3 regions of the Chloroflexus sp. MS-CIW-1 genome follow, and region 1 is predicted to be linked to each of the others. Evidence: riboswitches for the same ligand, from Rfam matches in the RefSeq annotation. Region 1 holds a riboswitch; each other region holds the start of a gene.
What was found. A riboswitch is a leader RNA that binds a small molecule or an ion and turns the genes downstream of it on or off. The one in region 1 is predicted to bind thiamine pyrophosphate.
Positions count from the first base shown of each region.

Region 2: linked by a shared signal. The riboswitch ahead of tenA (thiaminase II) and the one ahead of QTO31_RS11620 (MTH1187 family thiamine-binding protein) in region 1 are both predicted to bind thiamine pyrophosphate.
Region 3: linked by a shared signal. The riboswitch ahead of tenA (thiaminase II) and the one ahead of QTO31_RS11620 (MTH1187 family thiamine-binding protein) in region 1 are both predicted to bind thiamine pyrophosphate.

Region 1 is NZ_JAUBWR010000001.1:2,908,801-2,912,967, forward strand. Features, by position in the region: gene QTO31_RS11610 (ABC transporter substrate-binding protein) at 1-668, opposite strand, end outside; gene QTO31_RS11615 (ABC transporter permease) at 668-1,486, opposite strand; gene QTO31_RS11620 (MTH1187 family thiamine-binding protein) at 1,479-1,772, opposite strand; TPP riboswitch at 1,844-1,958, opposite strand; tRNA gene QTO31_RS11625 (tRNA-Ile) at 2,321-2,395, opposite strand; gene QTO31_RS11630 (HU family DNA-binding protein) at 2,761-3,036, opposite strand; gene QTO31_RS11635 (GTP-binding protein) at 3,226-3,756, opposite strand; gene QTO31_RS11640 (DUF4388 domain-containing protein) at 3,788-4,167, opposite strand, start outside.
Region 2 is NZ_JAUBWR010000003.1:94,405-98,571, forward strand. Features, by position in the region: gene QTO31_RS17525 (DUF1156 domain-containing protein) at 1-972, shown strand, start outside; gene tenA (thiaminase II) at 1,375-2,028, opposite strand; TPP riboswitch at 2,116-2,215, opposite strand; gene QTO31_RS17535 (hypothetical protein) at 2,567-2,737, shown strand; gene QTO31_RS17540 (NUDIX hydrolase) at 3,311-3,940, opposite strand; gene QTO31_RS17545 (PHP domain-containing protein) at 3,954-4,167, opposite strand, start outside.
Region 3 is NZ_JAUBWR010000003.1:191,158-195,324, reverse strand. Features, by position in the region: gene lon (endopeptidase La) at 1-314, shown strand, start outside; gene tenA (thiaminase II) at 950-1,603, opposite strand; TPP riboswitch at 1,691-1,790, opposite strand; gene cynR (transcriptional regulator CynR) at 2,239-3,144, opposite strand; gene QTO31_RS17950 (protoglobin domain-containing protein) at 3,268-3,858, shown strand.

The DNA.
Region 1 (4,167 bases):
GGCGTGTAATAGTCGGGAATGCACTGCACATCATTCATCATCACAATATTCAAAGGGATACCGCGCACCTCAGCCTCTATACCAGTCCATCCCTTAAAAATCCAGACAAAATCAACCTCATCACGTTCGGTAGCGACAAAAAAATCGGAACTCCCGATGTCAACAAACCGTACCTGGTCGAACTGATCGCCAACACCCGCACACTCGAGCAACCCACGAATAACCGCTTCCTCGATTGGTGAACCAAATGCCCCATATTTTTTGCCAATAAAATCGCGTGGGCTGGTGATACCCTCTTCGACCCGACTGGCAAAACCGCTGGTATTGTGTTGAATGATAGCTGCAATAGAGACAATCGGGACGCCTTCCACCCGAGCCTGAGTGACGCCTTCCTGATACGAGATACCAAAATCGAGTCGTCCGGTGGCAACGAGTTGCTCGACCGTACCACCCTCTTGCGCACCGAGAATCTCAACCTGCAACCCTTGATCTGCATAGTAGCCTTGCATCTGCGCCACGTAGAGACCGGTATGGTTCGTATTTGGCGTCCAGTCTAATCCAATCCGCACCGTAGTTAGGGGCCGCTCAGGGGTTGCCGGTACAGAAGTAGTGGCATTGCCACAGGCCGTCAAGACGAATATCAGTACAAGTATCAGCCATTTGCGCATCAGTGTTCTCCTTTCCAGAAGACGATCTTGCGTTCGAGCAAACTTACCAGGGTAAAAAGAACGATGGTCAAAAGCGACGTAACCAGGGCAGCAACAAAGACCTGATCGGTACGGAAAGCTCGCAACGAGCGGGCGATATAGACGCCAAGTCCAGTGCTGGCGCCGATCCACTCAGCCAAAACCGCACCAATAACACTGTAGGTAATTGCCACCTTAATCCCGGTGAACATAGCAGGCAATGCGGCCCGCAACCGTAACAGGCGCAGCAATTGCCAGTAGTTTGCCCCCATCGCTTCCAGCAAACGGCGCTGATCACGATCGGCGTTCTGCAGGCCATCAATTGTGTTCACCACAATGGGAAAGAAGGTCACCAGGGCGACGACGATCACTTTTGGCAAGAGACCAAAGCCAAAACCAACGACCAAGAGTGGCGCAATCGCCACAATCGGCACTGTCTGTGAAGTAACCAGCAAAGGGTAGATTGCTCGCCGCAACAGGGGCGATGCATCCAACGCTATCCCCAAACTAAAACCGCCGATCAATGCTAAGCTAAAGCCAGGAATGGTGACGGTGAGTGTGGCCAGCGTATGACCGAGCAGGATCGGGAGACTGGCAATCAGTGTCGTTGCGATCCGTGACGGTGGCGGCAGAAGCCAGTCAGGGATGGTAAGATACCAGACGATGCCTTCCCAGAGGAACAGCAAGAGGATAACGAGTAGGATTGACGGGCCGTACTCATCCAGACGACGGCGCCATAGCGCACGAGCCGTCGTCGGCGTCGGTGGTACAGAAATTGGGGCAGCAACCTCGTCACTCATACTTCGCTAGCTTTTCGGCAATTGAAGAACCGTTCGGATCGTAGTCCACCTTAATCAGGGTAAACACACGACTGGCGCCAGCCGCCAGGACGGCTTCTTGAGCTTGCTTGATGACAGCCATAATGGCATCGTAATCACCTTCAATCGTCGTTTCCATCGGCCCGACCCGGTACGGCAGACCGCTTGCAGCCACGACAGCGATAGCAGCATCAACTGCGGCATAGGTTGTTGCCTTATCGGGCAAACCACCGGGCAATACTTCAAAGCTGACAGTGATTGAGGCCATCGTTCACTCCCTTCGATTGACGAACTCCGAAAAACAAAATACCGCCATTCCGACGGTAGGGAATGACGGTATTAAAACCCGTGAAACCTCCCTCCGCTGGCATAACCCAGATCAGGTTCAAAGGGTCAGCGGCATCTATCGGGCCGCACTCTCAGCCGGACTCTTCCGGCTCCCCCGGTTGTGCAGATGATTTTGGAAAAAATAATAGAAGGAATTTGAATGGCTGTCAAGCAGCTTGCGCAGGCTGAGGGCTGTTCAACGTTTGCACCCGACCGGCCTGGCCGGATTGCTGTGCGCTCAGAAAGATGCTGCTTCCAGCGCTGACGAGCAGGTGCTGCTCTGGTCAAAGTTGATAACATCGGCAAGCTCCTCACCTTCCCTGCATACCTCGTTCACTCCCACACGTAAGGAGGGAAAGAGAGAGTTATGGCGGACGGTTGGCAGCCACTCTTGCTGCTCGTACCCCATTTTTCAGCAACCGCATAAAGGTGAAGAGAGCACTCTCTCACTCGAATAAAAATCGGCGACAGCATTATAGCAGTCGCCTCTGGTGGGCCGCCTCGGATTCGAACCGAGAACCTGTCGGTTATGAGCCGATTGCTCTGCCGTTGAGCTAGCGGCCCGTCAGCCTTATTATAGCCGCAGATACAGCTTGCCGTCAATGCGCCACGTGGCACAGTCGGGGCTTTAGGCATTGTCAGATTTTGGTCGTGTTCGTCAGGAGATCGGTTGGGGCGCAGGCGCCGCTGCGCCCGTCCACGGGGATACATCCGTTGCACCGCTACCCACTCCGACAATGGTCGCGAGGTTGGGGCAAGGCAGTGCCTCGCCACGACTGATAGGGTTCATCCGTCGTGGACGTGACTATTTCCTCAGCGTAGTTGCGACTACGAACACAAACTGAAATGAAGATGCTTACGTACACGAAAGGGATACGGCGTTACCGCATCCCTTTCGTTGTTCCTCATATTGGTCTGACAGGCCCAGCCTAGCCCTTTACCGCTTCTTTCAACGTGCTACTGGCACTGAAGCCAGGGGTCTTCGTGGCGGGAATGCGTATCTTCTCACCAGTTTGCGGATTAACCCCATCGCGTTCCTGGCGGGTGCGTACTTCAAACGTCCCGAAACCGGTAAGTGTCACCTTCTCACCACGGGCCAGCGCCTCAGTAATCACATCGAGTGCAGCGTCAATGATCTGCTTCGTCTCTTTCTGTGAAACCTTCGCCCGCTCAGCTACCGCCTTGATAAAATCCGTCTTCTGCATTGGTGCAGTCCTCCTTAACATCCATTCACAACAACCTTTTCAGAAAGCAGTATACCGTATCTGTCAAGACCTTTATCCCTTGCTGATGCGCCAAATGGCTTTTGAAACTTATCAACCGACTTTTATGGCTTTGTAATGAGCAAAAACGATTTCTACTCATCACAAAGCCATGCCAAAAATGAAGCGCATTTAATCTTCGCTGCGCTCTTGGATTACGTAAAGTAATTCAAGCAGCACATTTTTGACGCTCTCCCGATCAGTTGCGGTACAGGGTAACACTTTAATGTGCGGTGGTTGACGCAACGCCAGACGCAACTCTTCTGGCGACCACGCATTAGGGCGATCCTGCTTATTGGCCGCAATCACATACGGTGTATCGCGGTACGAGACGAAAAAATCGATGATTCGGTTCGTCTCTCGGAACGTTTCGGGGCGCGTACTATCGACCAGGATCACCAGACCAAGCATACCTTCGGCCAGGATCTCCCACATAAAGTCGAAGCGTTTTTGTCCCGGTGTTCCAAAGAGATGGAGCACGAGATCATCAGAGATCGCGATGCGCCCAAAATCCATCGCGACAGTTGTTTCCTTCTTGATCAGTCGAGTATCGTCGGTCGCCCGGCGCTCCGTAGAGACAACCTCAATTTCCGAGATCGTCTTAATAAACTCGGTTTTGCCGGCGTTCACGGCGCCGCTGATCACCATCTTTACCGTCTGCACACAGCCCTCCGCTCCGATGCTCCGGCCCCAGCTACATGCTGCGGATCCGATTGATGATCCGGTTAACAAGGCTCTTCTTTAGACGCGGCTGTTCGACCGGTGGCATACCGGCAGCCAGCACACGCTGTCGCTTGACCAACTCCAGCATTCCGGCGGTCAGAAAACCGTAGACCGCACGGCACACATCAAAATCGCTCAACCCAGTCTTTTGAGCAATTTCAGCCAGGGTATCACGACCATTAATCCGGGCAAAGACCTTCCACTCATCAGGGGCAAGGCGCATACCCTTGAGCTTTTCCCCTGGAGGCGCCAGAAAACGAGGCACCAGGTCGGTCGATGGAATGCGATCGCGAATGCGTTCCCATTCATCGATCCGTCGTACCCCCTCCATAATCAGGTGATCAATCGAAA
Region 2 (4,167 bases), on a different contig from region 1:
CGGGAAGCGCAGCGAGACGAGAGCGCGACAGGTGAACTGGGTGATCCCGACCCACCCTCCTCCCTCCGCTCCGCTCCCTCCTCCACCGGCTGGGAAACCTTCCTGGAAGCGGTCATCCAGGCTGGCTTTGCCATCACCGGTACCTGGCCGATGCATACTGAGATGAGAACACGACAGATTGCTATGAACACCAACGCCCTCACCTCCAGCATCGTGCTGGTCTGTCGGCCCCGTCCGGCGGATGCGCCCATCGCCACCCGCCGCGAGTTTCTTGCCGCACTCAAGGCCGAACTGCCAGCGGCGCTGGCCGCACTGCAACACGCCAACATCGCGCCGGTCGACCTGGCGCAGGCCGCCATCGGGCCGGGGATGGCCATCTATACCCGCTCTGCCCGCGTGGTTGATGCCCAGGGCACGCCGGTGCGGGTGCGCGAAGCGCTGACCCTGATCAACCAGGTGCTCGACGAGGTACTGGCCGAGCAGGAGAGCGACTTCGACGCCGACACCCGGTGGGCGCTGGCCTGGTTCGAGCAGTATGGCTTTGCCGAAGGCGAGTACGGCGTGGCCGAGACGCTCTCGAAAGCCAAGAACACCAGCGTCGAGGGGCTGGTCGCTGCCGGGATGGTTGAAGCGAAACGGGGCAAGGTGCGCCTGCTCGCACCGAAGGACCTCCCGTCCCATTGGGACCCGGCCGGTGATAGCCGGGTCACGCATTGGGAAGCCGTCCATCATCTGATCCGGGTGCTGAACGACGGGGGTGAACTGGCGGCGGCGGCGTTGGCAGCGAAGCTGGGCAGTCGAGCCGACGTGGCGCGCGAACTGGCCTACCGGCTCTACACCATCTGCGAGCGCAAAAAACGCCCGGATGAAGCCTTTGCCTACAACGCGCTGGTGCAGAGCTGGAGCGAGATTGCGCGGTTGATGTACGAACAGCGCCAATCGCCCTCGATGCAGCAAGCGATGGATCTGTGACGTGCGGTGTCGGCACCCCCTCACCTTCCCCCCAGCCCCCCTTCCTCTCCCACGCTGCGGGAGAGGAAGGGGGGAGGGTGCTCCCTCACCTTCCCCCCAGCCCCCCTTCCTCTCCCACGCTGCCGGAGAGGAAGGGGGGAGGTGCCCTCTCGCCTACCCCCTAGCTTCCTTCCGCTCCCATACGGGTAGAGAAAGGGGGAGTTGAGCGTAGCAGTAGCGATCCTGCGTCTTTAACGATACCGAGTTCACGAACTAGATCACCCCTCTCCCGCAGCGCGGGAGAGGGGCCGGGGGTGAGGAACACCCCTCTCCCGCAGCGCGGGAGAGGGGTTGGGGGTGAGGGCCACCCGCAGCGCGGGAGCGGGGCTGGGGGTGAGGGCCGCCCGTAATCTCCTTAAGCCCCTACGGCAGCCACCGTTCCAGCCGATACGCACTGTCCCAGAACATCCACTCTAGCCGGGAGGAATAGATAAAAGCCTCACGCATCCGCTGTTGCAAGATAGCTGAAGTGTGTTCGGCGACGCTGTCGGTCAGCGCAATCGCCTGTTTGACCACCTCATCAAATTCTTGACCGGCGTAGGTGTCGATCCATTTCTGATATGGATTGTTCGGCGCTGCACGATGGTAGATATTGTGACCGACTTCTCGGTAGATCCAGAAACAGGGCAGAAGCGCCGCCATTCCTTCTTCATAACTACGACAGGCGGCAGTGGCTAGCAAGAAATTGGTATACGCAAAGCAGGCTGGCGACGGTTGTCGGGTCGGTGATTCAATGCCAAATTCCCGGAAGTAGGTGTGATGCAGGGCGCGTTCGACGACTGCTACCCCTTCGGCGAAGCGGACAAACTGAATGATCGCGGCTTCGTCGGGCGCCCGTCCGGCCATGGTTGCCAGCGCTCGCGCAAAATCGGCCAGGTAGAGCGCATCTTGCTGCATGTAGAAGGCAAATTTCTCGCGTGGCAGTGTGCCCTGGGCTAACTCTTCATTGAAGGGGTGTTGAATGATTGCCTGGTAGATGTCGGTAATCGACTCCCAAAGTGTTTCGGTGAAACGCATTGTAGTTCTCCCTGCGCATGACGAACGGAATGCTTGCCCGCAGGAAGCATAGACAGAGAGGGGAAATCAGCGATATCGGGGGATCATGTTCATATCCGTTCCGATTTCCTACGCCGGTATTACCCGGATCAGGTGCAAGGGTCCCTCTCAGCCTCGCGTGAATTGCGAAGCGCCCCTACGGAACGCTTTCGCGTATAGCGAGTACTGAGAGGAATGTCAAGCCTCTTTTCTGTCACATCGCTGGCCTATGTCGGGCAGGAATGCTGGGGACGGCAGGCAGGTTGAGCATCTGCCCCTTCCGTGGGGTGACCGTCCGGTGTTCCCGGAGACGGCAGTGCGGCAGGCGGGTCGAGAACCCGCCCCTCCCATACGCTGACGATACAATCGACGAGCGAAGCGTGGCGTGGTGAGACCACTGTCGGAATGGGAAGCCGAGCACTGCTGCGCGTACTGGAGAGAAGTGAGGAACACCTCTGCTACTCTCATTTCTCTTTCCTCTCCCTTCTCGCCACACCTCTACTTGGTAGGGTGAAAACCTTTGAAAAGCCCTATCGGTCACAACCGCCTGAACCAACTAGTGTTGGCCCCATTGCTAACCGCTTATCACGAACTATTGCGACAAACGTCTGATTGGCTGCACAACGATAGCCTTGGTGGTGAAAAAGAACGCCGACCGTTCGTCGTGGAATTGGGTCTACTAAAGCAATAGCGCTGGTTGATTGGTTAAGACGAATGCCAGCAGTACTGTAGGTGCTGTCTGGCAACCGCTGGGAGGCATTCCGTCGTACACTGGCGCCGGGGGTGTCGTATGGGCACAGCGCCGTCGTGTCTCTCCTGGTCGACTATCGGGTTCTATCCATCGTTAGGAGGCATCCGTCGCGCCTTGACACGAGGGGATGCGGATAGGCGCTCTTCTCAGCACTGGCAAAATGCACCTGGACGCAGTAAATGATTGAAGACACCCCGTTATCTCGCCGATCACGCTCGTCAGCGGATGGTAGGGGTAGGTTTTCAACCCGCCCGCATGGCGTTCTCCTGAGACGGACGCAGATTCTCCCGCTGCCACTACAGGACGCGGGCTAGCAGCAGCGGATGGGTGATGTTCGTCGGTGTCGCAACGTTGTTGAACCGTTCGGTCATCGTGAAGAACCCGAAACTGAGAACGCCGAACAGCCCTACCGAGGCACACACCAGCCGGCCACATGAGGGGAAATGTTCCGTTGGCGGCGAAATGACAACCCAGCACGCAACAGCGATATTGCCATCGCATGCTATACGAATGCTATACGATCAGCGCCGCAGCACATTCTTCGTGCATAACTGCCCGAAACCGGCCCCAACTTGACCATTTGCCATTGATGGCTGCATCGGATTGATCAGCTAATTGACGCAGTTGAGCTGCTAGCAGCGGTAATTCAGTTGGCAAGACTGACCGAAATTCGGCAACCTGTTCGGCTGGATCGGCAGCTTGAAGGGTACCGGCTAATTCATCGAGCAAGAAGACATAGCTGACGAAGAAACGAGGTGCTGGGGTATCGAGCTGGTAGGTGATCATGCTCAAAAATCGATTGATCCTCACCGTGAGACTAGTCTCTTCGAGCACTTCGCGGTTTAGTGCTTCTATGATACGCTCGCTATGACCGATCCCGCCGGTCAGCAGACGAAAAACGCCAGGCGGGTAATACGTCTTGCGTGCTGTGATCAGTGTTCCGTCGGGACGTCGGATGACCATCCCCACTTCACCAACCCGATCAGTTTTCGTCAGCGGATCGAAGCGACCGTCATCGAGGTGAATATGACGATAGCGAGGTGAACCGTAAGCTGCAACCAGATGCTCAATTTCACTACGATGCCATGCTGGGATACGAGCATACGCAGCCCGCCAGTTCAGATGAGCGTTGTGTTGACTCATACGTGGTATCACCTCACAGGCGCGAGACGATGGTCAAATCTGCTGCCGACCAGGTTGCCAGGTCTTGATGCGGATGATGGGAATCGCTGCCGCCAGAAATGAGCAGATGATGACGCTTTGCAGCGGCCAGCAATCGTTCACGGGTGGCCGCATCATGGGTTGGATAGTAGACCTCAATGCCGTCCAGACCAATGGCAGCCATCGCCGCTATATCCTCATCACTCGCC
Region 3 (4,167 bases), on a different contig from region 1:
CAACTGGTCGTCTGGTACGCGATGACATTGCGATGACCGGTGAGATTTCGCTGCGCGGGCGGGTGTTGCCAATCGGCGGTATTAAAGAGAAGGCGCTCGGCGCACATCGGGCCGGTATTCGGACTATTATCTTGCCTAAACGCAATCTGCTCGACCTCGAAGATTTGCCCGCAGCCGTGAGTGCTGAGATGACCTTCATTCCGGTTGAGACCCTTGATGAAGTGTTAAGTATTGCCCTCTTACCGCCAGATGATGTGACAACGACCCTTTCTGTTCCTCAGCGGAGCGATGCACTGACACCGGCTGCTTCCTGAGCGGAACCCCCTCACCTTCCCCCCCTGCCCCCCTCCTCTCCCACGCTGCGGGAGAGGAGGGGGGAGATTGTGTCCCTCACCTTCCCCTTCCCCTTCCTCTTCCACGCTGCGGGAGAGGAGGGGGGAGATTGTGTCCCTCACCTTCCCCTTCCCCTTCCTCTTCCACGCTGCGGGAGAGGAAGGGGAGAGATTATGTCCCTCACCTTCCCCTTCCGCTTCCTCTCCCACGCTGCGGGAGAGGGGCTGGGGGTGAGGGCAGCCCCTCACCTTCCCCCTTCCGCTCCCACCAGGCGGGAGCGTAGGGGGGATGCGCGGAGCAGGGGCGATCCTGCGGCTGTCCAAATCACCCCTCTCCCGCAGCGCGGGAGAGGGGCTGGGGGTGAGGGCTATCCGCAGCGCGGGAGAGGGGCTAGGGGTGAGGGCAGCCCCTCACCTTCCCCTTCCTCTTCCACCAGGCGGGAGCGTAGGGGGGAAGAGCGGAGCAGGGGCGATCCTGCGGCTGTCCAGATCACCCCTCTCCCGCAGCGCGGGAGAGGGGCTAGGGGTGAGGGCTATCCGCAGCGCGGGAGAGGGGCTAGGGGTGAGGGCTATCCTTACATAATCTCCTTACGCCGCTGAACATCGCGTAAAAGATACTATGGCAGCCACTGTTCCAGCCGATACGCACTGTCCCAGAACATCCACTCGAGGCGTGATGAATAGATAAAGGCATCGCGCATGCGCTGTTGTTGAGTCGCCGAGACCTGTTCGGCGAGGTTGTTGGTCAGCGCAATTGCCTGTTTGACCACCTCATCAAATTCTTGTCCGGCGTAGGTGTCGATCCACTTCTGATAGGGGTTGTTGGGGGCTGCTCGACGGTAGATGTCGTGACCGACTTCCCGATAGATCCAGAAACAGGGCAGGAGTGCCGCCATCCCTTCTTCATAACTACGAGTAGCTACGGTAGCCAGTAAGAAATTGGTATACGCAAAGCATGCAGGTGCTTGTTGGCGGGTTGGCGTATCGATCCCAAATTCGCGGAAATAGGTGTTATGCAACGAACGTTCGACAACCGCTACCCCTTCAGCAAAGTGAACAAACTGAAGAATCGCAGCTTCGTCAGGTGATCGTCCGGCCATTGTCGCTAGCGCTCGCGCAAAATCAGCCAGGTAGAGCGCGTCTTGCTGCATGTAGAAGGCGAATTTCTCGCGTGGGAGTGTACCCTGGGCCAATTCTTCATTAAAGGGGTGCTGAATAATCGCCTTGTAGATGTCGGTAATCGATTCCCAAAGTGTTTCGGTGAAACGCATCACAATCCTCCCTGCGTCTAGATGAGGCACTTGCCCGCAGGAAGCACATTGCACGAGAGGGGAAAAGCGGCGATACCGGGGGATATTGTTCAGATCCGTTCCGATTTCCTACGCCGGCATTACCCGGATCAGGTGCAAGGGTGCCTCTCAGCCTCGCATACATCGCGAAGCGCCCCTACGGAACATTTATAATATATCCGAAGACGAGCGTGCGTGTCAAGCGTTTTTTGGGTTCTTCAGGGCTGCTCGAAGTGTTCAGGTTTTGGTTGAGTTTGTTAACGGATGTTGTTCGTACCCGCATAACGAGACCACCGGTTTGCGTCGGATGGACATGTGAGAAAAGAACCCTTTGGAAGCGGGCATAATGAGAAGATTAGGAAATGAGAGGGACTGATGCTCTTGCTAACACCCTTCCGCTTTCCGTGAAGGTGAAGAAGAACCGCGCATCCCGGCACATCTCCTTTCCCTGCCCCTAGTGGGAGATTGAAAGGGGGTTGGGGGAAGGTGAGGAGGGGAAACTGTTCCTACCGTGCACTGCGTTGACGGCATGCTGATAGCGGGTGGAACAACGTGCAACCGTGGGGTTGCGAAAGACATTCCCTGGCGAACACCGACAAAACCCAAAAACGCTGGTGTTAACCTCTAATAAATGCTGTTAACCCGCTTACGGCGAGTCTATCGTGAACCATTGCGACAAATGCCTGAGTTGCCGCACAACGATAGCCGTGGTGGCGGAAGAGGAACCCAACCGTTCGTCGTGGGGTTGGGTCTACAAGTGGAATGCCAATAAGGTCGGGTTGATTACATAACACGAAAGAAGGTAACACAGTAGCCACTGAGAGTTGCCGTACCGCAGCCAGAATATTGCTAATCGTATTCATTTCGACCAGTACCTGTGGCTCTATTCCTGCCGTGTGGGCGCAACGATCCCACAACCGCCGGGTACAGAATGCAGGCGAGAGCAGGATCAACGGCTGTTGGTGTAACGCCTGTACCGGTACTTGCGGAAGATGTGCCCACGGATGCTGCCTGCCAACGATCAGAACCAGCTCTTCCGTGAACAAGTCTTCACCTACAATTCCACTCGTCTCAGCAGGAGTGAAACTGATACCAAGTTGTAGTCGGCCTTCGGCTACACCCTGCTCAATATCGCTGGCCGCTAACTCTTCAATGTGTAGACGAATAGCTGGATAGGTTGTGGCAAAAGCCGCGACGAGATCTGGGATCAGGTAGGCGTTCACCGTCTGTACCACACCGATCTGTAGAACCCCCCGTTGTAAACCGGCCAGTTCAGCAAGTGCGGTTTGCGCTTCCGCCAATTCTTGCAAGGCACGACGAGCATGGGTGGCGAGGATTTCTCCAGCGGCAGTCAGGCGAATGCGTCGTCCGATTCGTTCAAGTAGCACTGCGCCGATTTCCTCTTCGAGCAACTTGATCTGTTGCGATAGAGCCGGTTGTGAAATGTAGAGCTTTTCAGCGGCACGGGTAAAGTGTCCTTCATCGACGACAGCCAGGAAATAACGTAGTTGGCGAAGTTCCATAGTCTGATAAGTGTAACTTATTGAAAAGATAAGAACCTTCTATTTTACTTATCATCATAGCGCGTCTAGACTGATCTTGTCAAACGCAGGATAAGGATTAAGAACAAACCAGGGAGGGTAGCGATGAGTGATGTAAGTATTCCCGGCTACACATATGGTACGGCGGCAGTAGCCCAATCGCCGATCAGTGAGGAAGAATTTGCTTTGCTGAAACAAACCGTGTTGTGGAGTGATGAAGACGAGCAGTATTTGCGCATGGCGGGTGAGGTGCTTAAAGACCAGGTCGAGACGATCCTCGATCTGTGGTACGGTTTCGTCGGTTCACACCAACATCTGCTCTACTATTTTACCGGTCCTGATGGTCAGCCAATCGAACACTACCTGGCACGAGTGCGTCAACGTTTCGGGCAGTGGATCCTCGATACGTGCCAGCGCCCTTACGATCAGGATTGGCTGAACTATCAGATGGAGATTGCGCTCCGTCATTACCGTACCAAGAAGAATCAGACCGATGGCGTGTCGTCAGTACCGATGATTCCATTGCGCTATATGATTGCCTTCATCTATCCCATTACCGCGACGATCAAAGATTTTCTCGCTCGTAAAGGGCATTCGGCTGCCGACGTGGAGCGTATGCATCAGGCATGGTTCAAGTCGATTGTCCTGCAAGCAACGTTGTGGAGTTATCCATATGCTAAAGAAGGCGATTTCTGAGCAGAGACCGCGATAAATCCCTTGTCGGACGTGATACGGGTGTGATACCATTCTCCCCTGCCAATGCCGTATCCCTGGCGGTCCTATCCCTCCGGCAATGCCGACCCTCGGCGGTGTCGGTAAGGGTTATCGTCTAGGTCTGAGGTGTTTCAGTTATTATGTCCGTCCCCGCAACCGGAGGGATGGGCGCCGACCCCGCCTTCACCGGTGTGCTTAGACGCTCACCGCTCTTGCCCGTCGCACACCACCTAACGTCCGCCGGAAGCCTGCGTCCCCAAGGCACGCGGTGAATAGTGGAGCTTATTGTGC